3 regions of the Pseudomonas sp. 910_23 genome follow, and region 1 is predicted to be linked to each of the others. Evidence: predicted binding sites of a transcription regulator. Region 1 holds the regulator's gene; each other region holds the start of a gene.

Region 1 (7,262 bases):
GGGTTTGTTGCAGCACCTGGCCCAGCCGCTCAGTCAGGTAAACCGAGCGGTGATGGCCACCCGTGCAGCCAATGGCAATGGTGACATACGCCCGATTGCTCGCGGCAAAACGCGGCAACCATTTAAGCAGGTAGCTGGAGATGTCCTGGAACATCTCTTCCACATCCGGCTGCGCGGCGAGGTAGTCGGCGACGGGCTGATCCAGCCCCGACTGATCGCGCAATTCCGGCTTCCAGTAAGGGTTGGGCAGGCAGCGCACATCGAACACCAGGTCGGCATCGACCGGCATGCCACGCTTGAAGCCAAACGACTCGACCAGGAACGCTGTGCCCGGCTCGGGCTGATTCAGCAGGCGCAACTTGATCGCGTCACGCAACTGGTACAGGTTCAGGCTGGTGGTGTTGATCTTCAGGTCGGCCAGATCAATGATCGGCCCCAGCAGTTTGGTCTCGTCTTCAATGGCTTCGGCCAGGGAGCGGTTCGCGCTGCTGAGCGGGTGGCGTCGACGGGTTTCGGAGAAACGCTTGAGCAGGGTTTCTTCATCGGCATCCAGGTACAGCACATCGCAATGAATGTGCTTGGCGCGCACTTCTTCGAGCAGTTCCGGGAACCGCGAGAGGTGGCTGGGCAGGTTGCGGGCGTCGATCGACACAGCGACCAGCGGCTGCGCCAGCTCGGTGTGGATAAGGGCGCGCTCCGCCAACTCCGGCAGCAGGCCGGCCGGCAGGTTGTCGATGCAATAGAAACCGTTGTCCTCAAGCACATTGAGGGCGGTGCTTTTACCTGAGCCGGAGCGGCCGCTGACGATGATCAAACGCATGATTACTGCCCGTTTTGTTCATCCAGGACGACCTGATACAGCGCCTCGTTGCTGCTGGCACTGCGCAACTTGTCACGTACTTCCTTGCGGTCGAGCATACTGGCTATCTGACGAAGCAGTTCCAGGTGCGCATCGGTGGCGGCTTTCGGGACCAGTAGCACGAACAGCAGGTCAACCGGAGCACCGTCGATGGCGTCGAAGTCGATGGGTTTTTCCAGGTGCAGCAAGGCGCTGACCGGGGTCTCGCAGCCTTCGAGACGGCAGTGAGGAATAGCGATGCCGTTGCCAAAACCGGTGGAGCCGAGTTTTTCACGGGCAATCAGAGCCTCGAAAACATCTTGCATCTCCAGCTCAGGCACTTGGCTGCTGATCAGGTTGGCAATTTGTTCCAGGGCGCGCTTTTTACTGCCGCCCGGGACGTTCACGAGGGAACGGCCGGGGGTCAGGATGGTTTGAAGTTGGATCATGGGGGAGGGTTAACGACCTGTACCTTGCATCAGGTGCAGATTCTTTTCCTTATGCTTTATGAGTTGGCGGTCGAGCTTGTCGTAGAGCGAGTCAATCGCCGCGTACATGTCTTCGTGTTCCGCGTTGGCGACGAGCTTGGCATTCGGTACGTGCAGGGTGGCCTCGATTTTCTGCTTGAGCTTATCGACCTCCATGATGACCTGCACGTTGGTGATCTTGTCAAAATGCCCCGCAAGCTTGTTCAGCTTGCTCTCGGTGTATTCACGCAGGGGCTTGGTGACTTCCAGCTGGTGTCCACTGATGTTGACTTGCATACAGCTTCTCCTTCGTTGCCAGTGCATAAAGCGGCAGGCAAAACGCCTGCCACTGGAACGCTATGGCCTGCCCGTCACATCAAACGCTTACGCTCGCTGGAAGGCGCGATCCCAAGGGACTCACGGTACTTGGCGACGGTTCGACGGGCGACCTGAATGCCTTGTGCCTCCAGTAAACCAGCGATCTTGCTGTCACTCAACGGCTTTTTCTGATTTTCCGCGGCAACCAGTTTTTTGATGATCGCGCGGATCGCCGTGGACGAGCATTCGCCGCCTTCGGAGGTGCTGACGTGGCTGGAGAAAAAGTATTTCAGCTCATAAATACCACGCGGGGTATGCATGAACTTTTGCGTGGTTACCCGGGAAATTGTCGATTCATGCATGCCTACCGCTTCGGCGATATCGTGCAGCACCAGAGGCTTCATGGCTTCGTCGCCGTATTCCAGGAAGCCGCGCTGGTGCTCGACGATCTGGGTGGCGACTTTCATCAGGGTTTCGTTGCGGCTTTGCAGGCTCTTGATGAACCACCGCGCTTCCTGCAACTGGTTGCGCATGAAGGTATTGTCGGCGCTGGTATCGGCGCGGCGCACAAAACCTGCGTATTGCGGGTTGACCCGCAGCCGTGGCACCGATTCCTGGTTCAACTCCACCAGCCAGCGCTCGTTGTCCTTGCGCACGATCACGTCGGGAACCACGTATTCGGCTTCGCTGGATTCAATCTGCGAACCGGGGCGCGGGTTGAGGCTTTGCACCAGCTCGATGACCTGGCGCAAATCGTCTTCCTTGAGCTTCATGCGGCGCATCAACTGGCTGTAGTCGCGGCTACCCAGCAGATCGATGTAGTCGCTGACCAGACGCTGGGCCTCGGCGAGCCATGGCGTCTTGGCAGGCAACTGGCGCAGTTGCAGCAACAGGCACTCGCTGAGCGTGCGGGCGCCGATGCCGGCGGGCTCGAATTGCTGGATGCGGTGCAGGACGGCTTCGATTTCGTCCAGCTCGATGTCCAGTTCCGGGTCGAAGGCTTCGAGGATCTCGTCGAGGGTTTCGTCCAGATAACCCTGGTTATTGATGCAATCGATGAGCGTAACCGCGATAAGGCGATCAGTGTCCGACATCGGCGCCAGGTTGAGTTGCCACAGCAAGTGGCTCTGCAGGCTCTCGCCAGCCGAGGTGCGGGTGGTGAAGTCCCACTCGTCATCATCATTGCTCGGCAGGCTGCTGGCGCTGGTCTGGTAAACGTCTTCCCATGCGGTATCCACGGGAAGCTCGTTGGGAATGCGTTCGTTCCATTCGCCTTCTTCCAGGTTGTCCACCGTAGGGGCGGTTTCCTGGTAGGAGGGTTCCTGCACGTCGGGATTGGGTTTTTGCTCGATGTTGTCGGCCAGTGGGTCGGCATTGTCGAAGTCGTCGCCTTCTTCCTGGCGTTCGAGCATCGGATTGGACTCCAGGGCCTCCTGGATTTCCTGCTGCAGGTCCAGGGTCGACAATTGGAGCAGGCGGATGGCCTGTTGCAGCTGCGGTGTCATCGTCAGCTGCTGGCCCATTCTCAGGACTAGCGATGGTTTCATGGCAGGGGCTTAACACCTTATTCGCCGGCGCAATGCGCCATCCACGACAGGGCGCGTGAGCGCCAACATAAGCAAATTATATGCCTGATATCAGGGCCTTTGCCTAGAGCGCGGTAACAATAAAAAAACCAAGGTTTCTATTGACTCCTGCGCGCTCCGGCGAAAGGCGCGATACCACTCCGTCTACAGGCGGAACTCGTGACCCAGATAAACTTCCTTGACCAGTTCATTGGCCAGGATGGTCTCGGCGTCGCCTTCAGCAATCAACTGACCATCGTTGACGATATAGGCGGTTTCACAGATATCCAGCGTCTCACGGACGTTGTGGTCGGTGATCAGCACGCCAATACCCTTGGCCTTGAGGTGGTGAATGATCTGCTTGATATCGCCGACCGAAATCGGGTCAACGCCGGCAAACGGCTCATCCAGCAGGATGAACTTCGGTGCGGTGGCCAGGGCGCGGGCGATTTCCACGCGGCGGCGCTCACCACCGGACAGGCTCATGCCGAGGTTGTCGCGAATATGGTTGATGTGGAACTCCTGCAACAGGCTTTCCAGCTCTTTGCGGCGGCCGTCGCGGTCGAGTTCCTTGCGGGTCTCGAGGATCGCCATGATGTTGTCGGCTACCGACAGTTTGCGGAAGATCGACGCTTCCTGGGGCAGATAACCGATACCGGCGCGTGCACGACCGTGCATGGGCTGGTGGCTGACGTCCAGGTCGTCGATCAACACGCGACCCTGATCCGCCTGGACCAGCCCGACGATCATATAGAAGCAGGTGGTCTTGCCGGCACCGTTGGGGCCGAGCAAACCGACGATCTGGCCGCTGTCGATCGACAGGCTGACATCACGTACCACCTGGCGGCTTTTATAGGCCTTGGCCAGATGCTGGGCTTTCAGGGTTGCCATTACTCGGCCTTCTTCTTCGGCTGGATAACCATGTCGATGCGTGGGCGAGGTGTGCTGAGCTTGCTGCCCGTGGCGCGGCCGGCGTTAGCAACCTGTTTCACGGTGTCATAAGTGATTTTCTCACCTTCCGTGGAGTTGCCGTCGGGGCTTAACACCTTGGCCTGATCGATCAGGACGATGCGATTCTGCTGGGCATGATACTGAATGGTCTTGCCATAGCCCTTCATCGGGCCTGTATCGGCGGCGGACTGCTTCTGTTCGAAGTAAGCCAGGTTGCCCACCGAGGTCACGACATCGATATCGCCGGCCTGGGTACGCGTCAAGGTCACCGTATTGCCGGTGATCTTCATCGAACCCTGGGTGATGATCACGCCGCCGGTGTAGGTGGCGACACCTTGCTTGTCATCGAGCTGCGCATCGTCAGCCGAGATGTGGATCGGTTGCTGGCTATCGTTCGGCAGAGCCCAGGCGCTCACGCTTCCCAGTGCTGCGCCCAGACCGAGCAAAATAGGGAGGGTTTTAACGAGCCTCATACTGTCCTCTTACGTTCGATAGCAGGTGTATCCTGCTTTCTTTCAAATACGCTTTCATTCCCTTGCCAGTCGATACACCGCCAGCGCCGTCGATTCTAACGTCTTGCTCGGTCTGCGCATATTGCTTCTGTGGGAATACGGTCATGCGACTGCTGGTAATAATGGTGTCGCGATTCTGCGCGTCTGTACGTGCGACGCGGACCGAGTCGATCAGTTCAACTTCAGTGCCGTCCGGGTTGACCTCGCCGCGCTTGCTGGTGACATGCCACGGGAATTCGGTGCCGCGATACAGGTTCAGGTCCGGATTGGTCAGCAGGCTGACTTCAGAGGCCTTCAAGTGCTCGACCTTGTCCGACGTCATTTCATACTGCACCTTGCCGTCTGGCAGGAACTGAATGCTGTAGGCGTTGGTGGCGTAATAGTCGATAACGCCTTCGTCAACCTGCGCAACAGGCTTGTCGAGAAAGCGCTCCGGGCTGATATTCCAGTAGCCCACCGCCAGGAACAACGCGGCAATGACCCCGAATAGCAGGAAGTTGCGAATCTTTTTGCTCAGCATATAACGCTCTATAGGTAGGCGGCGTGGGCCGCTTCAAGGCTGCCCTGGGCACGCAGGATCAACTCGCAGAACTCGCGGGCAGCACCTTCGCCGCCACGGGCGGTGGTGATGCCATGGGCGTGTTCGCGCACAAACGCCGCGGCATTCGCGACCGCCATGCCCAGGCCCACCCGGCGAATCACCGGCAGGTCGGGCAGGTCGTCACCCAGATAGGCGACTTGTTCATAGCTTAGGTTGAGTTGGCCAAGAAGCTCGTCCAGCACCACCAGTTTATCCTCGCGGCCCTGATACAGGTGAGCAATTCCGAGGTTTTGTGCGCGGCGTTCCACAACCGGCGTCTTTCGACCGCTGATAATCGCCGTTTGCACGCCCGCCGCCATCAGCATCTTGATGCCCTGGCCATCGAGCGTATTGAATGTCTTGAATTCGCTGCCGTCTTCGAGAAAGTACAGGCGGCCGTCGGTCAGCACGCCGTCAACGTCGAAAATCGCCAGCTTGATGTTTTTACCGCGTTGCAACAGATCGCTGGTCATTTACATCACTCCTGCGCGCAGCAAGTCGCCAAGGTTAAGGGCTCCGATCGGTCGATCATCGTTATCGACGACGATCAGCGCGCCGATCCGGTGGTCTTCCATGATTTTCAGCGCTTCAGCCGCGAGCATTTCAGCGCGGGCGGTCTTGCCGTGGGGTGTCATCACCGCGTCGATGGTGGCGGTGTGAATATCAATGGTGCGGTCCAGGGTACGGCGCAGATCACCGTCGGTGAATATCCCGGCCAAGCGTCCGTCGGTCTCCAGGATTGCCGTCATGCCCAGGCCCTTGCGGGTCATTTCCATCAGCGCATCCCTGAGCAGGGTACCGCGTGGAACGCTTGGCAGTTCGGCGCCCGAATGCATGACATTTTCCACTTTCAGCAGCAAGCGACGCCCGAGGGCACCGCCTGGATGGGAAAATGCGAAGTCTTCTGCGGTAAACCCGCGGGCCTCCAGCAGCGCCACCGCCAGGGCATCGCCCATGACCAGTGCGGCGGTGGTGGAGGAAGTCGGTGCCAGGTTCAACGGGCAGGCCTCATGAGCCACGTGCACGTTGAGGTTGACGTCGGCGGCCTTGGCCAGGGTCGATTCCGGGTTGCCCGTGAGGCTGATCATCTGGATGCCCAGGCGCTTGATCAACGGCAACAGGGTCACGATTTCGTTGGTGGTGCCGGAATTGGACAGCGCCAGAATCACGTCATCCTTGGTGATCATGCCCATGTCGCCGTGGCTGGCTTCGGCCGGATGCACGAAAAAAGCGGTGGTCCCGGTGCTTGCCAGGGTGGCGGCGATCTTGTTGCCGATGTGGCCGGATTTACCCATTCCGACCACGACAACGCGGCCCTTGCTGGCCAGGATCATCTCGCAGGCGCGCACGAAATCCGCGTTGATATGGGCCAGCAAGCCTTCTACGGCTTCAAGCTCTAGGCGGATGGTGCGTTGTGCGGATTGAACAAGTTCGCTGGATTGGCTCATGTCTGAAATCGTATAGCCTGACGAAAAGGCGGCGATTATAGCGGTAATGATCAATTCCCTCACGTAAGTTCGTCAGGCTTTGTGCGCGAAGTTCCAGCCAATCACCTTCGGTAACGGTTATACCCTGTCCTAAATCTGAACGAGCGCTGTTCCGGCCTTGGGGGCGCCGCACCAGCGGTGATATAGTTCGCCGCCAGTTCGGTCCGCCCAACCCATGTGCCTAATTATTGCGCATCCGTTGCAAACCAAAGTCGCACACATGGTGTCTGAGTGAAAGGCTGCATCCCAAGGAGATTAGATGAGTGCCGATAACGCCTACGCGGTCGAGCTGAAGGGCCTTACCTTCAAGCGCGGTTCGCGCAGCATCTTCAATAACGTCGATATTCGCATTCCTCGCGGCAAGGTCACGGGCATCATGGGGCCTTCCGGTTGCGGCAAGACCACCCTGTTACGCCTGATGGGCATGCAATTGCGCCCCAGTGCCGGCGAAGTGTGGGTCAACGGCCAGAACCTGCCGACGCTGTCGCGCAGCGATCTGTTCGATGCGCGCAAGCATATGGGCGTGCTGTTCCAGAGCGGCGCG
Region 2 (7,262 bases), on a different contig from region 1:
TAGCGAGGAACTCTTCCATCGCACGGGCCAGGGCATCGCGCTCTTTGTTCTTGGCTTCAACGCTTGGCAGCTCGTCTACCGAAACAGCAGCCTTGGCTTTGCCTTTGGCTTTGGGAGCCGCGTCATCGGCACCGCCATCCTCGGCATCGTCAGCAACGTCTTCCGCCGCTACTTCAAGACCTTCTTCGGTGTCGTCTTCATCACCTACTTCGAGGTCGTCTTGTTCCAGATCATCGTCGCTCATGTTCTACCTCATGACTTGCGAAAAGCAGATTAGTTATAGCCCAGCTTCACCCTCTGTCGAGGTCGCCGGAAAAAAATCAACATCCACCGGATTTCCAGTGGCTTATGCCTCTTCACCGTGCAAGGTGGCGAGGACTTTACGAGCACCGCCATGATCACGGTGCTCGCCCAGATAAACACCTTGCCAGGTCCCCATCGCCAAGCGGCCGGCCTTGACCGGCAAACTCAGCTGGCAGCCCAGCAGACTGGCCTTGAAGTGCGCCGGCAGATCATCCGGACCTTCGTCGTTATGTTCAAACCCTGCGCGGCCCTGTGGCACCAGCAGGTTGAAAAAACGCTCGAAGTCACGGCGAACCGCCGGGTCGGCATTCTCGTTGACGGTCAACGAGGCCGAGGTGTGCTGCAGCCACAAATGCAACAGGCCCACACGGCAAGCCTTCAATTCAGGCAAGCCGGCAAGCAACTCGTCCGTTACCAGATGAAAGCCCCGGGGCTTGGCCCGCAGGGTAATCAGGGTCTGTTGCCACATACAGTTCTCCGCCCATCGGCGCGCATTCTAGCGCGCTCTGGGAAAAAACAAAGTGCCGAATACGCCTTCATGCCTGTAAGACATTTGCACTCTGAAAAGTGCCGTGTGGATCCCATCACAAAGTTGATAAAAAACCCATACACCTTTAGCCAAAGACAAACACCAGACAAAAAAATGCCCGGCAAGCCGGGCATGTTTTTTTCGCGTACTTACAAGTTGTAGCCGCGCTCGTTGTGTTGCGCCAGGTCGAGGCCCACAGCCTCTTCTTCCTCAGTGACACGCAGGCCCATGACCATGTCCAGCACCTTGAGGATGACGAAGGTCACGATGGCTGTATAGATCACAGTGAAGCCTACGCCTTTGCACTGGATCCAGACCTGGGCAGCGATATCGGTCACGGTGCCGAAGCCGCCCAGTGCCGGGGCTGCAAACACACCGGTGAGGATCGCACCGACGATACCGCCGATACCGTGCACACCGAAGGCGTCCAGGGAGTCGTCGTAGCCCAGCTTGCGCTTGAGGCTGGTGGCGCAGAAGAAGCACACCACACCGGCAACCAGGCCGATCACCAGGGCACCCATCGGGCCCACGGTGCCAGCGGCTGGCGTCACGGCGACCAGGCCGGCCACCACACCTGAGGCAATGCCCAGTGCACTTGGCTTGCCGTGAGTGATCCACTCGGCGAACATCCAGCCCAGCGCCGCAGCAGCCGTGGCAATCTGGGTGACCAGCATCGCCATGCCCGCCGTGCCGTTGGCCGCCGCAGCGGAGCCGGCGTTGAAGCCAAACCAGCCGATCCACAGCATGGCCGCGCCGATCAAGGTATAACCCAGGTTGTGCGGTGCCATTGGTGTAGTCGGGAAGCCTTTACGCTTGCCCAGCACGATGCACGCCACCAGGCCCGCCACACCCGCGTTGATGTGCACGACGGTGCCGCCGGCGAAGTCCAGCACGCCCCAGTCCCACATCAGGCCACCGTTGCCGCTCCAGACCATGTGCGCGATCGGCGCGTAGACCAGGGTGAACCAGATAGCCATGAAGATCAGCATCGCGGAGAACTTCATGCGCTCTGCGAAGGCACCGACGATCAGCGCCGGGGTGATGATGGCGAAGGTCATCTGGAAGGTGATGAACACGGCTTCCGGAAACAGCGCCGCAGGCCCGGTGATGCTGGCCGGGGTGACACCCGCCAGGAACGCCTTGCCCAGGCCGCCGAAGAAGGAGTTGAAGTTGACCACACCCTGTTCCATACCGGTGGTATCAAACGCGATGCTGTAGCCGTAGACGACCCACAGGATGCTGATCAAGCCGGTGATGGCAAAGCACTGCATCATCACTGACAGAATATTCTTGGAGCGGACCATGCCGCCGTAGAACAGCGCCAGGCCAGGGATGGTCATGAACAGCACCAAAGCGGTGGCGGTCAGCATCCAGGCGGTGTCGCCGGAGTTGAGGACTGGAGCAGCCACTTCGTCTGCCGCCATGGCCAGGCTTGGCATTACGATGGACAGCAGGGCTCCGAGCCCTGCGAATTTACGCAGAGTCATAGTGTTTTCTCCTGGGGCGTTGGGGTTTGGCGGCTTAGATTGCGTCGGTATCGGTTTCGCCGGTACGGATGCGAATAGCCTGTTCCAGATTGACCACGAAGATCTTGCCGTCACCGATCTTGCCGGTGTTGGCCGCCTTGGTTATCGCCTCGATAACCCGGTCAAGATCCTTGTCGTCAATGGCGACATCAATCTTCACCTTCGGCAGGAAATCGACTACGTATTCCGCGCCACGATACAGCTCGGTATGACCCTTCTGCCGACCGAAGCCCTTGACCTCAGTAACGGTAATGCCCTGCACGCCGATCTCGGACAGTGACTCGCGTACATCGTCCAACTTGAACGGCTTGATGATGGCAGTGACTAGCTTCATGAAAACTCTCTCCCGAATTGGTGGACTTGCCCCAGGAAAACAAACCCGTCTCAAGTCTAAGCGCAGTGCCTGGCTTTGTAACGCATCGTCGCCTCGGCATTTGCCGTTGCGACGCCAGCGATCCACTGGTGACGAAACCTGTACCCCTGATCCGTCGGCGCACTGCATTCGTCACAGCGACTGCATCAGTGCATGGGTCATGATCGTCTAAGCAGAAACCTTGCCAGCTCCGTAAAAACCACTGAAATCAATCCCTTGCTCACTTGTGCCCACCCACGGGGCGTGCGCGCGGCCGCAATGCGCATCAAAACGGTGCGCAGCCGCCCGCTTTGATGCGCGAAAACCGTGCGCAACGCGGCATGAAAAAGACTATAGACGCTGCGTGATACACTGCTGGCCAACTGTTTTCCGGAATGTTTCCCATGCTCGCGCCCAAAGACCTCCTCGACGCCCTGAGCGGCCACGCCTCTCGCCTGTTCAGCGGCGACACCCCGCTGCCCCGCAATGAAATCGAAAGCCAGTTCAAGGCATTGCTGCAAAGTGGTTTCAGCAAGCTCGACCTGGTCAGCCGGGAAGAGTTTGACAGCCAGATGGTGGTGCTGGCCCGCACGCGTGCGCGGTTGGAGAGCCTGGAGGCGAAGGTGGCTGAACTTGAAGCACGGTTGGCGCCATCCTCTGCTGAATAAACACGGTTAGTGTGGGAGCTGGCTTGCCTGCGATGGCGGTGAATCAGCGGATGATTCTTTGCTGACATACCGTTATCGCAGGCAAGCCAGCTCCCACATTTGTTTTGCATTGCCGCCCGGATACGTTCTGTAAAACCTCCCTCCCTCGCTGGACGCCCCCCTCGTCTACCCTTGAAAAAACCGCAGGAAGCGCCCCCCCATTCAAGGAACGAGCATGTCCCTCGCTATCGTGCACAGCCGCGCCCAGGTCGGCGTTGAAGCCCCCGCCGTCACCGTTGAAGTGCATATGGCCAATGGCTTGCCATCGCTGACGCTGGTGGGCCTGCCGGAAACTGCAGTGAAGGAAAGCAAGGATCGCGTTCGCAGCGCCATTCTCAACTCGGCGCTGCAATACCCGGCCCGGCGCATCACCCTCAATCTCGCGCCCGCCGACCTACCCAAGGACGGCGGGCGCTTTGATCTGGCGATTGCCCTGGGGATCCTGGCGGCCAGTGTGCAAGTGCCGGCCTTGATGCTTGATGACGTGGAGTGCCTTGGGGAGTTGGCGTTGTCCGGCGAGGTGCGGGCGGTCAAAGGTGTGTTGCCGGCCGCGCTGGCAGCGCGCAAGGCCGGGCGCACCGTGATAGTGCCCAGGGCCAATGCCGAGGAAGCCTGCCTTGCGTCGGGGCTCAAAGTGATTGCGGTGGACCACCTGCTGCAAGTGGTGGCGCACCTTAATGGGCATGTGCCGATTGAGCCCTACAGGTCCGACGGCTTGCTGTACTTGAACAAGCCTTACCCGGACCTGAGTGAAGTGCAGGGCCAACTGGCAGCCAAGCGGGCCTTGCTGATTGCGGCGGCCGGCGCACATAACCTGCTGTTCAGCGGGCCACCCGGTACCGGCAAAACCCTGTTGGCCAGCCGCCTGCCGGGCTTGCTGCCACCGCTGAGCGAGCAGGAGGCGCTGGAAGTGGCCGCGATCCAATCCGTGGTCAGCCTGGCCCCCCTGAGCCATTGGCCCAATCGCCCGTTCCGCCAGCCGCACCACTCGGCATCCGGCCCGGCGCTGGTGGGTGGCGGCTCGAAGCCGCAGCCGGGGGAAATCACCCTGGCCCATCACGGCGTGCTGTTTCTGGATGAGCTGCCGGAATTTGATCGCAAGGTACTGGAGGTGCTGCGCGAGCCATTGGAGTCGGGGCATATCGTGATCTCCCGAGCCAGGGACCGGGTGAGTTTCCCGGCACGCTTCCAATTGGTCGCGGCCATGAACCCCTGCCCGTGCGGCTACATGGGCGAACCCAGCGGGCGTTGTCGGTGCACGCCGGAACAGATACAACGCTATCGCAACAAGCTATCCGGGCCGCTGCTGGACCGGATTGATTTGCACCTGACAGTCGCGCGGGAGGTCACTGCGCTGAGCCCCTCCCAACAGGCCGGTGACACCACCGCGCAAGCGTCCGCCCAGGTGGCGCAAGCCCGTGAACGCCAGCACCAGCGCCAGGGTTGTGCCAATGCATTCCTCGATCTGCCACGGCTACGCGAACACTGCCAGTTGACCAAAGCCGATGAAAGCTGGCTGGAAAGCGCGTGCGAACGACTGACATTATCGCTGCGTGCAGCCCATCGGTTGCTCAAGGTGGCTCGCACCCTGGCGGACCTTGAGCAAGTGGAAGGCATCGCCCGCCATCATTTGGCGGAGGCGTTGCAGTACCGACCAGCCGCTCATGGCTAGCACTTGTCAGGCAAAATCCAGCAGCAGCCTCGCCACTTCCAGCACCTCTTCCAGCACCGCTTCTGCCGACTCTGCGGAAGGCTTGAGCATCAGGTCATCGGCATAGCCCATCGCCAGGGCGAAGATCTGCCGTGCAGCGCGCTGACACGACTCGCAGCGAAAGACGCCATCGGCAACGCCCCGCTCGATCACTTCGGCAAGCATGCCTTGCCACTGGGCGTTGATCACCAGGTAAGCCTGGGCCATTTGCGGGTCGTGCATGGCTTCGTCCCAGGCGTCGAGCCACAGCGCCCAAGCGGCGTCAGCGGTGCTGGGCAGGCAGTCGCGCAAGAACCCCATTAGCGCCTCCAGCGGTGGCGCATCGGCCAACGGCTCACGCACTTCATCCAACTGCTCATTGGCAAAGCGCACAAAAGCTTCGCGACGCAGTTCATTCCAGTCACTGAAATAGTGATAGACGTGACTGCGTGACAGCCCGGCATGTTCGGCCAAGTCACGGGTGGACACCGCGGCAAAGCCCTTACTGCGAAACAGCTCAAGAGCGGCGGCGATGATCTGGTCTTTACGGTCGATACGCGACATGGGCAATTCCTTCGGGCGCCGGTAGATGAGCGGCGCTTGCTTTTTGAGCGATCGCTCAAGGATACTTGAGCAGTCGCTCAATAATAGCGTCTATCACTCCTTTGGTGCACCCATGACATCCGTCACCCCCCAAATTCTGATCGAAGAAAGCCAGAAAATCGGCCAGCAGTCCGCCAGCCAGACACTCAAGGCTATTGCCAAAGCCTATCCCGGCAAGCTGTCTTGCACCTTGTCGCTGGTGGCGCTGGAGAACGCACTGTTGTTGGCCTATCCGCTGTTTGCCGGGTTCGCGGTGGATTCGATTATCCGCGGCGATGCCACCAGTGCGTTGTTCTATGCCGCCGTGGTCATGGCGTTCTGGGTGGTCGGGGCGGCACGGCGAGCGCTGGATACACGCACGTTCACGCGCATTTACGCCGACCTTGCGGTGCCAGTCATCCTCAACCAGCGCCAACAGAACCACAGCACCTCGAAATCAGCGGCACGGGTGGTGCTGGCACGGGAATTTGTCGACTTCTTTGAAAAGCACGTGCCGATCATCGCCACGGCGTTGGTGTCGATTGTGGGCGCGGCGGTAATGTTGATCGTGATTGAGCCATGGGTAGGCATGGCCTGCCTGGCCGCGCTGCTGCTGTGCATGACCTTGTTGCCACGCTTTGCACAGCGCAATCAGGAACTACACGAGCGCCTGAATAACCGCCTGGAGAAAGAAATCGGCCTGGTCGAAAAGGTCGGCGCGCCGACCCTGCGACGTCACTACCAGGTGCTGTCGCGCCTGCGCATCTGGCTTTCAGACCGCGAGGCTGCGGCGTACCTGTTTCTCGGTACCCTCGCGGCTTTGCTGTTTGTGGTCGCGATCAGCCAGTTGGCCTTGTCCCCAGGGGTCAAGGCCGGCCACATCTACGCGGTGATGACTTACCTGTGGACCTTCGTGACCAGCATGGATGAAGCGCCAGGTATGGTCGACCAACTGGCGCGGCTCAAGGACATCGGCAAGCGCGTAGACCCAGGGCTGGGCGACCACTAAGCCTCAACGAAACCGGTCTACCTCCTGACGCAAGCCTGCCGCCAAGGTTTCCAGTTCCTTGGCGGTGACTGCCAGGTTCGACACCACTTCGCGCTGCTCGCTGTTGGCCAGGGCAATGCTCTGCAAGTTACTGCTGAGCAGGGTTGCGGTGCTGCTCTGCTCCTGGGTGGCGGTGGTGATCGCAGCGAATTGCTGGCCGGCCGAGCGGCTTTGCTCATCGATACGCGCCAGGGCCGAGGCGACGTCGGCGTTGCGCGACAGGCCGTCCTGCATCAATACCTTGCCGTGTTCCATGGTGCTGATGGCGTTGCCGGTTTCCTGCTGGATGCTCTGGATCATCGCCGAAATTTCATCGGTGGCCTGGCGGGTGCGCGAGGCCAGGTTGCGCACTTCGTCGGCGACCACGGCAAAACCGCGGCCTTGCTCACCGGCGCGGGCGGCTTCGATGGCGGCGTTGAGCGCCAGCAGGTTGGTCTGTTCGGCGATGGAGGTAATCACACCGACGATCCCGCCGATTTCCTGGGAGCGCTGGCCCAAGGTGTTGATCACTGCGGCTGTGCTGTT
Region 3 (7,262 bases), on a different contig from region 1:
GGGCCGTTGTCGATGATCTCGACCTTGGTCACCAGGCGATGGCGCACATGGCCGATGGTGAACTGGCGCAGGGCGCGGGTGCGCAAACTGATGCGGCCCAGGCGCAGCTCGTTTTGGCTGCTGATGGCCTGCATGGCGTTGCGCACGATATTGAGCACCGCCTGGATCATCTGCTCGCGGTCGATCAATACATCAGGAATGCTTGGGTCATAGTCGCGTACCAAGGTGATACAGCCCTGGCTTTCGGCCTCGACCAGTTGGCAGACGCGCTCCAGCACCTCATGCACGTTGGTCATCGCCAATGACGGCAACTTGTTGGAGCCGAGCATCCGGTCCACCAGGTTACGCAGGCGGTCGGCTTCTTCGATGATGACGTTGGTGTAGTCCTTGAGATGCTCCTCGGGCAGCTCGCGGGCCAGCAGCTGCGCGGCGCCGCGAATCCCGCCGAGCGGGTTCTTGATTTCGTGAGCCAGGCCGCGCACCAGCATCTTGCTGGTTTCCTGCTTGGACAGCTGCGCCTCTTCCTTGGTGATGCGCAGCAGGCGGTCGCGGGGGTGTACTTCGAGCAATAGCAGCGTGGCGCCATTGCTCAGAATGGGGGTTACGGCGTAATCGACCGTCAGTGTCTGGCCGGTGAGGGCGGTGAGCATCGCTTCGCGCTTGGTGAACGGATGTGCCTGCTCCACGGCCTGGCGCAACGAGCTCAAGGCTTCGGCCGACTCGGTGAACAGCTCGCTGATGAACTGCCCATGGCTGCGCTGGCCGCTGATGGCCAGGAGCATCTCCGCCGCCGGGTTCATGTACTCAAGGCGCAGATCGGCATTGAGCAGGATGGTCGCGGTGGTCAGGTTGTCGAGTAACAAACGGTGCAGTGCATCGCTGATGGTCATCGGGACCTCTTTTGGAGCAAGGCGCAGGCTTGAGGCACACGCTGATACAAGGAAAATGCAAAAACCAAACCAAGGCTCCGAAAAGAAGCGTTAAAGCCCTGAAATAGGGGTTTGTGGCGCGAAACTGTGGCGTTCTGCCAGCTTTGTCGGGAAGATTCGAACCAAAATGGGCTGTGGCTGGAGTAAGGGTGCAACCTATCGCACCAATATAGTGCGGTTTTGTGAAGGTTGTTCAGGAAGCTGCCAGAGATGGCCCTGAATGCATACAGTCCAAATGTGGGAGGGGGCTTGCTCCCACATTTTTACCGGGTTTGCAGTCATTAACCTATGTAGATGCAGAGTTCGGCGGTGGCGCGGATCATTGCCAGTTGGCGCAGCGGATCATTCAGCGGCTCATGCACGGCGGTGGCCAGCCATTGGGGGCACTGTGGATCGGCACGGTGCGGAATGAAGTCGGCCAGTTGTTGCAGCAGGCGTTTTTGCAGCTCATCCAGCTGCGGGCGAATCTGCTTGATCAGGTCCGGCCGCGGCTCGTCTGGGGCTTTGCCCTGGAACTGCCAGTCGGACAGGTGGGTGTATTGCACCAGTTTGTTCGCTTCGATCTGCGCGGCGAAGAACTGCTCGGCAGCGGCCGGGTCCAGCTTGTAGCTCGGCGCCTGGGCAGTGACGCTGGCGATCACCTCTTGCTCGCGCTTCTTGTCCTCCACGGGCTTGTGGCTGTCCCATTTACTCAGCGCCACCTGGTCGGCAATCTCCAGGCGTTCGGCGATGCTGTTGAGCAGTGGCTCCAAGGTAGGTGGGGCGGCGTAAACACCGGCGCTGACGAACAGCAGGGCGAACACGAATTTATGTTTCAACACAGATCTCCTTGTGGGAGGGGGCTTGCTCCCGATAGTGGTGTGTCAGTAACACATATACTGCCTGACACTCTGCCATCGGGAGCAAGCCCCCTCCCACCTTTGATTGGGTTTGCAGATGGGGAGCCGGGTAATCCCCGGGCAAAAAAAAGACCTCCCTAGGGAGGTCTTTTTCATCACGCCACGTTAAGCAACGCTACCGGATCAGCAGCTGTAGTACAGCTCGTATTCCAGTGGGTGTACGAAGGTGCGCACCTTGATTTCTTCTTCGCTTTTCAGGGCGATGTAAGCGTCGATGAAGTCGTCGCTGAACACGCCGCCTTTGGTCAGGAACGCACGGCCCTTGTCCAGCTCTTCCAGGGCTTCTTTCAGGCTGCCGCACACTTGTGGGATCTCTTTGGCCTCTTCAGGCGGCAGGTCGTACAAGTTCTTGTCGGCGGCGTCGCCAGGGTGGATCTTGTTCTGGATACCGTCCAGGCCGGCCATGACCAGTGCAGCGAAGGCCAGGTATGGGTTGGCTGCCGGGTCCGGGAAGCGAGCTTCGATACGGCGAGCGCGCGGGCTGGACACGTAAGGAATACGGATCGAGGCAGAGCGGTTACGCGCCGAGTAGGCCAGCATTACCGGAGCTTCGAAACCTGGGACCAGACGCTTGTAGGAGTTGGTCGACGGGTTGGTGAAGCCGTTCAGGGCCTTACCGTGCTTGATGATGCCGCCGATGAAGTACAGGGCTGTGTCGGACAGGCCGGCATAACCTTCACCTGCGAAGGTGTTCTTGCCTTCTTTGGCGATGGACAGGTGAACGTGCATACCCGAACCGTTATCGCCGTACAGAGGCTTGGGCATGAAGGTAGCGGTACGGCCGTAAGCGACGGCAGTGTTGTGTACGCAGTACTTCAGGGTCTGAACTTCGTCAGCCTTGGCCACCAGGGTGTTGAACTTCACACCGATTTCGTTCTGGCCGGCAGTCGCCACTTCGTGGTGATGCACTTCGATGACCAGGCCCATGTCTTCCATGGCGTTGCACATGGAGGTACGGATTTCGTGGTCGTGGTCGAACGGTGGAACCGGGAAGTAGCCGCCTTTGATGCCTGGACGGTGGCCATGGTTGCCGCCTTCCACGTCCTGGTCGGACATCCACGAACCTTGTTCGGAGTAGATCTTGAACATGGAGCCGGAGATGTCGGACTTGAACTTCACCTGGTCGAAGATGAAGAACTCTGGCTCCGGGCCCACGAATACAGTGTCACCAATACCGGTGGACTTCAGGTATTCCTCGGCACGCTTGGCGATCGCACGTGGGTCGCGGTCGTAGCCTTGCATGGTCGACGGCTCGATCACGTCGCAGACCAGGATCAGGGTCGGCTCTTCGGTGAACGGGTCCAGCACGGCAGTGCTGTCGTCCGGCATCAGGATCATGTCGGAAGCTTCAATGCCTTTCCAGCCGGCGATGGAGGAGCCGTCGAACATTTTGCCTTCTTCGAAGAAAGCATCATCCAGCGCGTCGCGAGCCGGCATGGTCACGTGGTGCTGAGTGCCTTTTGTGTCCGTGAAGCGCAGATCAATCCATTTAACGTCATGATCTTTGATGAGTTGAACCGACTTCGACATGGTGTCCTCCGGGTGGCTTCGGGCTTGGGTAGTGGAGTTAGCCCTTAGAATGTGGGTGATGCCGGCGCGGATACTCCGCCAAGGCAACCTGCCTCACAAGAGAGCAAATTACATGCCAGTGCGCCAACATGGTCTTTTTGCCTCAAAATGGCCCCTATAGCGGTGCAATAGGCCAAAGCGCGAGAAATAGCGCACTGCAATGTAGCGTTTATTTGTGTAAATGACCCGTTTTGGTGCATTGCACGTTCGATGCATATTAACTGGTTAAACCTTGAGCGATTTCCGCTATAATCCGCGCCCCCCTTTTTCAGCAGGCCCGGCGCGCGCTGTTTCCATGAAATTAATCGTTAAAGTCTTCCCCGAGATCACCATCAAAAGCCGACCGGTACGGACGCGTTTCATCCGTCAGTTGGCCAAGAACATCCGTGCCGTGCTCCGTGACCTGGACCCGGCTGTGGTGGTGAACGGTGTGTGGGACAACCTCGAGCTGGAAACCCGCATTACCGACGCCAAAGCCTTGAAGGACATGACCGAGCGCCTGAGCTGCATGCCGGGCATCGCGCATTTCCTGCAGGTGGATGAGTACCCGCTGGGCGACTTCGACGACATCACCGAAAAGTGCAAGCAGCACTACGGCAGTGCACTTGAAGGGAAGATTTTTTCGGTGCGCTGCAAGCGTGCCGGCAAGCACACCTTCAGCTCCATGGATGTAGAGAAATACGTCGGCAGCAAGCTGCGTCGCGAGTGCGGCGCCGCTGGAATTTCCCTTAAAGCGCCGCAAATTGAAGTGCGCATGGAAATTCGCGACCAACGGTTGTTTGTGATCCACAGCCAGCACAACAGCATCGGCGGCTACCCGCTGGGCGCCCTGGAACAGACCCTGGTATTGATGTCCGGCGGTTTCGATTCCACGGTGGCGGCCTACCAGATCATGCGTCGCGGCCTGATGAGCCACTTCTGCTTCTTTAACCTGGGCGGGCGTGCCCATGAATTGGGCGTGATGGAAGTTGCGCACTTTATCTGGAAGAAGTACGGCAGCTCCCAGCGCGTGCTATTTGTAAGCGTGCCGTTCGAGGAAGTGCTGGGCGAAATTCTCGGCAAAGTCGATAACAGTCATATGGGCGTGGTATTGAAGCGTATGATGTTGCGCGCCGCGTCCCGAGTCGCCGATCAATTGCAGATCGACGCGCTGGTGACCGGCGAGGCGATTTCCCAGGTGTCCAGCCAGACGCTGCCGAACCTGTCGATCATCGACTGCGTCACCGAGAAGCTGGTGTTGCGCCCGCTGATAGCCAGCCACAAGCAGGACATCATCGACCTGGCAGAGCAAATCGGCACCGCCGACTTTGCCAAGCACATGCCCGAGTACTGCGGGGTCATCTCGGTGAACCCCAAGACCCACGCCAAGCGTCACCGCGTGGAGCATGAAGAGAAAGAATTCGACATGGCGATTCTGGAGCGTGCGCTCGAGAACGCCAAGCTGGTCCCAATCGATCGGGTGATCGACGAGTTGGGCCAGGATGTAAAAATCGAAGAAGTCAGCGAAGCCCTGGCCGGCCAGATCGTCATCGACATCCGTCACCCGGATGCCGCTGAGGATGAGCCGCTGGAAATCGCCGGCATCGACGTGCAAACGCTGCCGTTCTACGCACTGAACGCGCGTTTCAAGGAACTGGATAACAGCCGTCAGTACCTGTTGTATTGCGACAAAGGCGTGATGAGTCGCCTGCATGCCCACCATTTGCTCAGTGAGGGGCATGCCAATGTGCGCGTTTATCGACCGAGCTAAGAGCCCGGGGCTGTTTGCCTGTGGCCTGCGTCACCGGCCCCCCGACTCTGCCGTCAAGCTGTAACGGCAAGGCCTGACTCTACTGTTAATCGCTGCCACGACCTGTCAGCACACCGAATCCTCTGATCGAGATACACAAGTGATCGAAAATCTACGTAACATCGCCATCATTGCTCACGTTGACCATGGTAAAACCACCCTGGTAGACAAACTCCTGCGTCAATCCGGCACCCTGGAGCGCAACGAGCTCAACGACGAGCGCGTGATGGACTCCAACGACCAGGAAAAAGAGCGCGGTATTACCATCCTGGCAAAAAACACCGCCATCAACTGGAACGGCTACCACATCAACATCGTGGATACCCCGGGCCACGCCGACTTCGGCGGCGAAGTAGAACGCGTAATGTCGATGGTTGACTCCGTTCTGCTGCTGGTTGACGCTCAAGACGGCCCTATGCCGCAAACCCGTTTCGTGACCAAGAAGGCTTTCGAAGCCGGCCTGCGCCCGATCGTGTGCATCAACAAGGTTGACCGTCCAGGCGCGCGTCCGGACTGGGTTCTGGACCAGATCTTCGACCTGTTCGACAACCTGGGTGCCACCGAAGAACAGCTGGACTTCCAGGTCATCTACGCCTCGGCCCTGAACGGTATTGCTGGTCTTGACCACACCGACATGGCTGAAGACATGACCCCGCTGTACCAGTCGATCGTCGACAACGTACCCGCGCCGAAAGTTGACCGTGACGGCCCGTTCCAGATGCAAATCTCGGCACTGGACTACAACAGCTTCCTGGGTGTTATCGGCGTTGGCCGTATCGCTCGTGGTAGCGTCAAGCCGAACACCCCGGTTGTCGCTATCGGCGCCGACGGCAAGAAGCGTAACGGTCGTATCCTGAAGCTGATGGGTCACCACGGTCTGCACCGTATCGACGTTGAAGAAGCTTTCGCTGGCGACATCGTATGCGTAAGCGGCATGGACTCGCTGTTCATCTCCGACACCCTGTGCCAGCCGGACAACGTTGAGGCGATGAAGCCTCTGACCGTTGACGAGCCAACCGTTTCCATGACCTTCCAGGTAAACGACTCGCCGTTCTGCGGTAAAGAAGGCAAGTTCGTGACCTCCCGTAACATCAAGGAGCGTCTGGACAAGGAGCTGCTGTACAACGTTGCTCTGCGCGTTGAAGAAGGCGACTCGGCTGACAAGTTCAAGGTCTCCGGCCGTGGTGAGCTGCACCTCTCGGTACTGATCGAAACCATGCGTCGCGAAGGCTTCGAAATGGGTGTTGGTCGTCCGGAAGTGATCATCCGTACTGTTGACGGCGTGAAGCAGGAACCGTTCGAAAACGTCACCATCGACACCCCTGAAGAATCCCAGGGCAAGGTCATGGAAGAGATGGGCCTGCGTAAGGGCGACCTGACCAACATGGTGCCGGATGGCAAAGGCCGTGTACGTCTGGAATACAACATCCCTGCTCGTGGTCTGATCGGTTTCCGTAACCAGTTCCTGACCCTGACCAACGGTGCTGGCATCCTGACTTCGATCTTCGATCGCTACGACACCATGAAGTCCGGCGACATGTCCGGCCGTCAGAACGGTGTTCTGGTATCGGTAGAAACCGGCAAGGCGCTGACCTACTCCCTGGAAACCCTCCAGGCGCGTGGCAAGCTGTTCGTTGAACACGGTCAAGAGATCTACAACGGCCAGATCGTTGGTCTGAACAGCCGTGACAACGACATGGGCGTCAACCCAACCAAAGGCAAGAAGCTCGACAACATGCGTGCTTCGGGCAAAGACGAAACCATCGCTCTGGTTCCACCTGTTCGCTTCACCCTGGAACAGGCCCTGGAATTCATCCAGGACGACGAGCTGTGCGAAGTCACGCCTAAGTCGATCCGCCTGCGTAAGAAGATCCTGGACGAAGGCGAGCGTACCCGCGCTGCCAAGAAAGCCAAGAACTGAGTTAACTCAGGCTGAATGAAAAACGCCCCCGGTCGAAAGGCCGGGGGCGTTTTTTTGTGCCCGCAGTTTGTGTGTCGTCTTTACTGGCCCCATCGCAGGCAAGCCAGCTCCCACATTTGAATGTGTTCCCAAATCAAAATGTGGGAGGGGGCTTG

What was found. The regulator sigma-54, encoded in region 1, starts transcription at its own class of promoters, with help from an activator protein. The targets are predictions, from matches to a motif close to ANTGGCATNNANNTTGCTNT.
Region 2: a site for sigma-54 is predicted at 2,901-2,920, ahead of glnK (P-II family nitrogen regulator). Genes of this name have one in related genera too.
Region 3: a site for sigma-54 is predicted at 3,459-3,478, ahead of glnA (type I glutamate--ammonia ligase). Genes of this name have one in related genera too.

What each region holds. Positions count from the first base shown of each region.
Region 1 covers NZ_VXCZ01000011.1:105,947-113,208, forward strand. Annotated here, with positions in the region: gene rapZ (RNase adapter RapZ) at 1-820, opposite strand, end outside; gene ptsN (PTS IIA-like nitrogen regulatory protein PtsN) at 823-1,287, opposite strand; gene hpf (ribosome hibernation-promoting factor, HPF/YfiA family) at 1,297-1,602, opposite strand; gene FW800_RS15350 (RNA polymerase factor sigma-54) at 1,677-3,170, opposite strand; gene lptB (LPS export ABC transporter ATP-binding protein) at 3,354-4,079, opposite strand; gene lptA (lipopolysaccharide transport periplasmic protein LptA) at 4,079-4,612, opposite strand; gene lptC (LPS export ABC transporter periplasmic protein LptC) at 4,599-5,171, opposite strand; gene FW800_RS15370 (KdsC family phosphatase) at 5,180-5,704, opposite strand; gene FW800_RS15375 (KpsF/GutQ family sugar-phosphate isomerase) at 5,705-6,679, opposite strand; gene FW800_RS15380 (ATP-binding cassette domain-containing protein) at 6,978-7,262, shown strand, end outside.
Region 2 covers NZ_VXCZ01000008.1:147,794-155,055, forward strand. Annotated here, with positions in the region: gene sutA (transcriptional regulator SutA) at 1-244, opposite strand, end outside; gene FW800_RS12260 (secondary thiamine-phosphate synthase enzyme YjbQ) at 347-772, opposite strand; gene FW800_RS12265 (ammonium transporter) at 982-2,319, opposite strand; gene glnK (P-II family nitrogen regulator) at 2,354-2,692, opposite strand; gene FW800_RS12275 (accessory factor UbiK family protein) at 3,115-3,378, shown strand; gene FW800_RS12280 (YifB family Mg chelatase-like AAA ATPase) at 3,593-5,089, shown strand; gene FW800_RS12285 (TetR/AcrR family transcriptional regulator) at 5,096-5,671, opposite strand; gene FW800_RS12290 (ABC transporter six-transmembrane domain-containing protein) at 5,784-6,698, shown strand; gene FW800_RS12295 (methyl-accepting chemotaxis protein) at 6,702-7,262, opposite strand, start outside.
Region 3 covers NZ_VXCZ01000002.1:74,341-81,602, forward strand. Annotated here, with positions in the region: gene glnL (nitrogen regulation protein NR(II)) at 1-890, opposite strand, end outside; gene FW800_RS02550 (chorismate mutase) at 1,211-1,747, opposite strand; gene glnA (type I glutamate--ammonia ligase) at 1,952-3,358, opposite strand; gene thiI (tRNA uracil 4-sulfurtransferase ThiI) at 3,693-5,147, shown strand; gene typA (translational GTPase TypA) at 5,287-7,107, shown strand.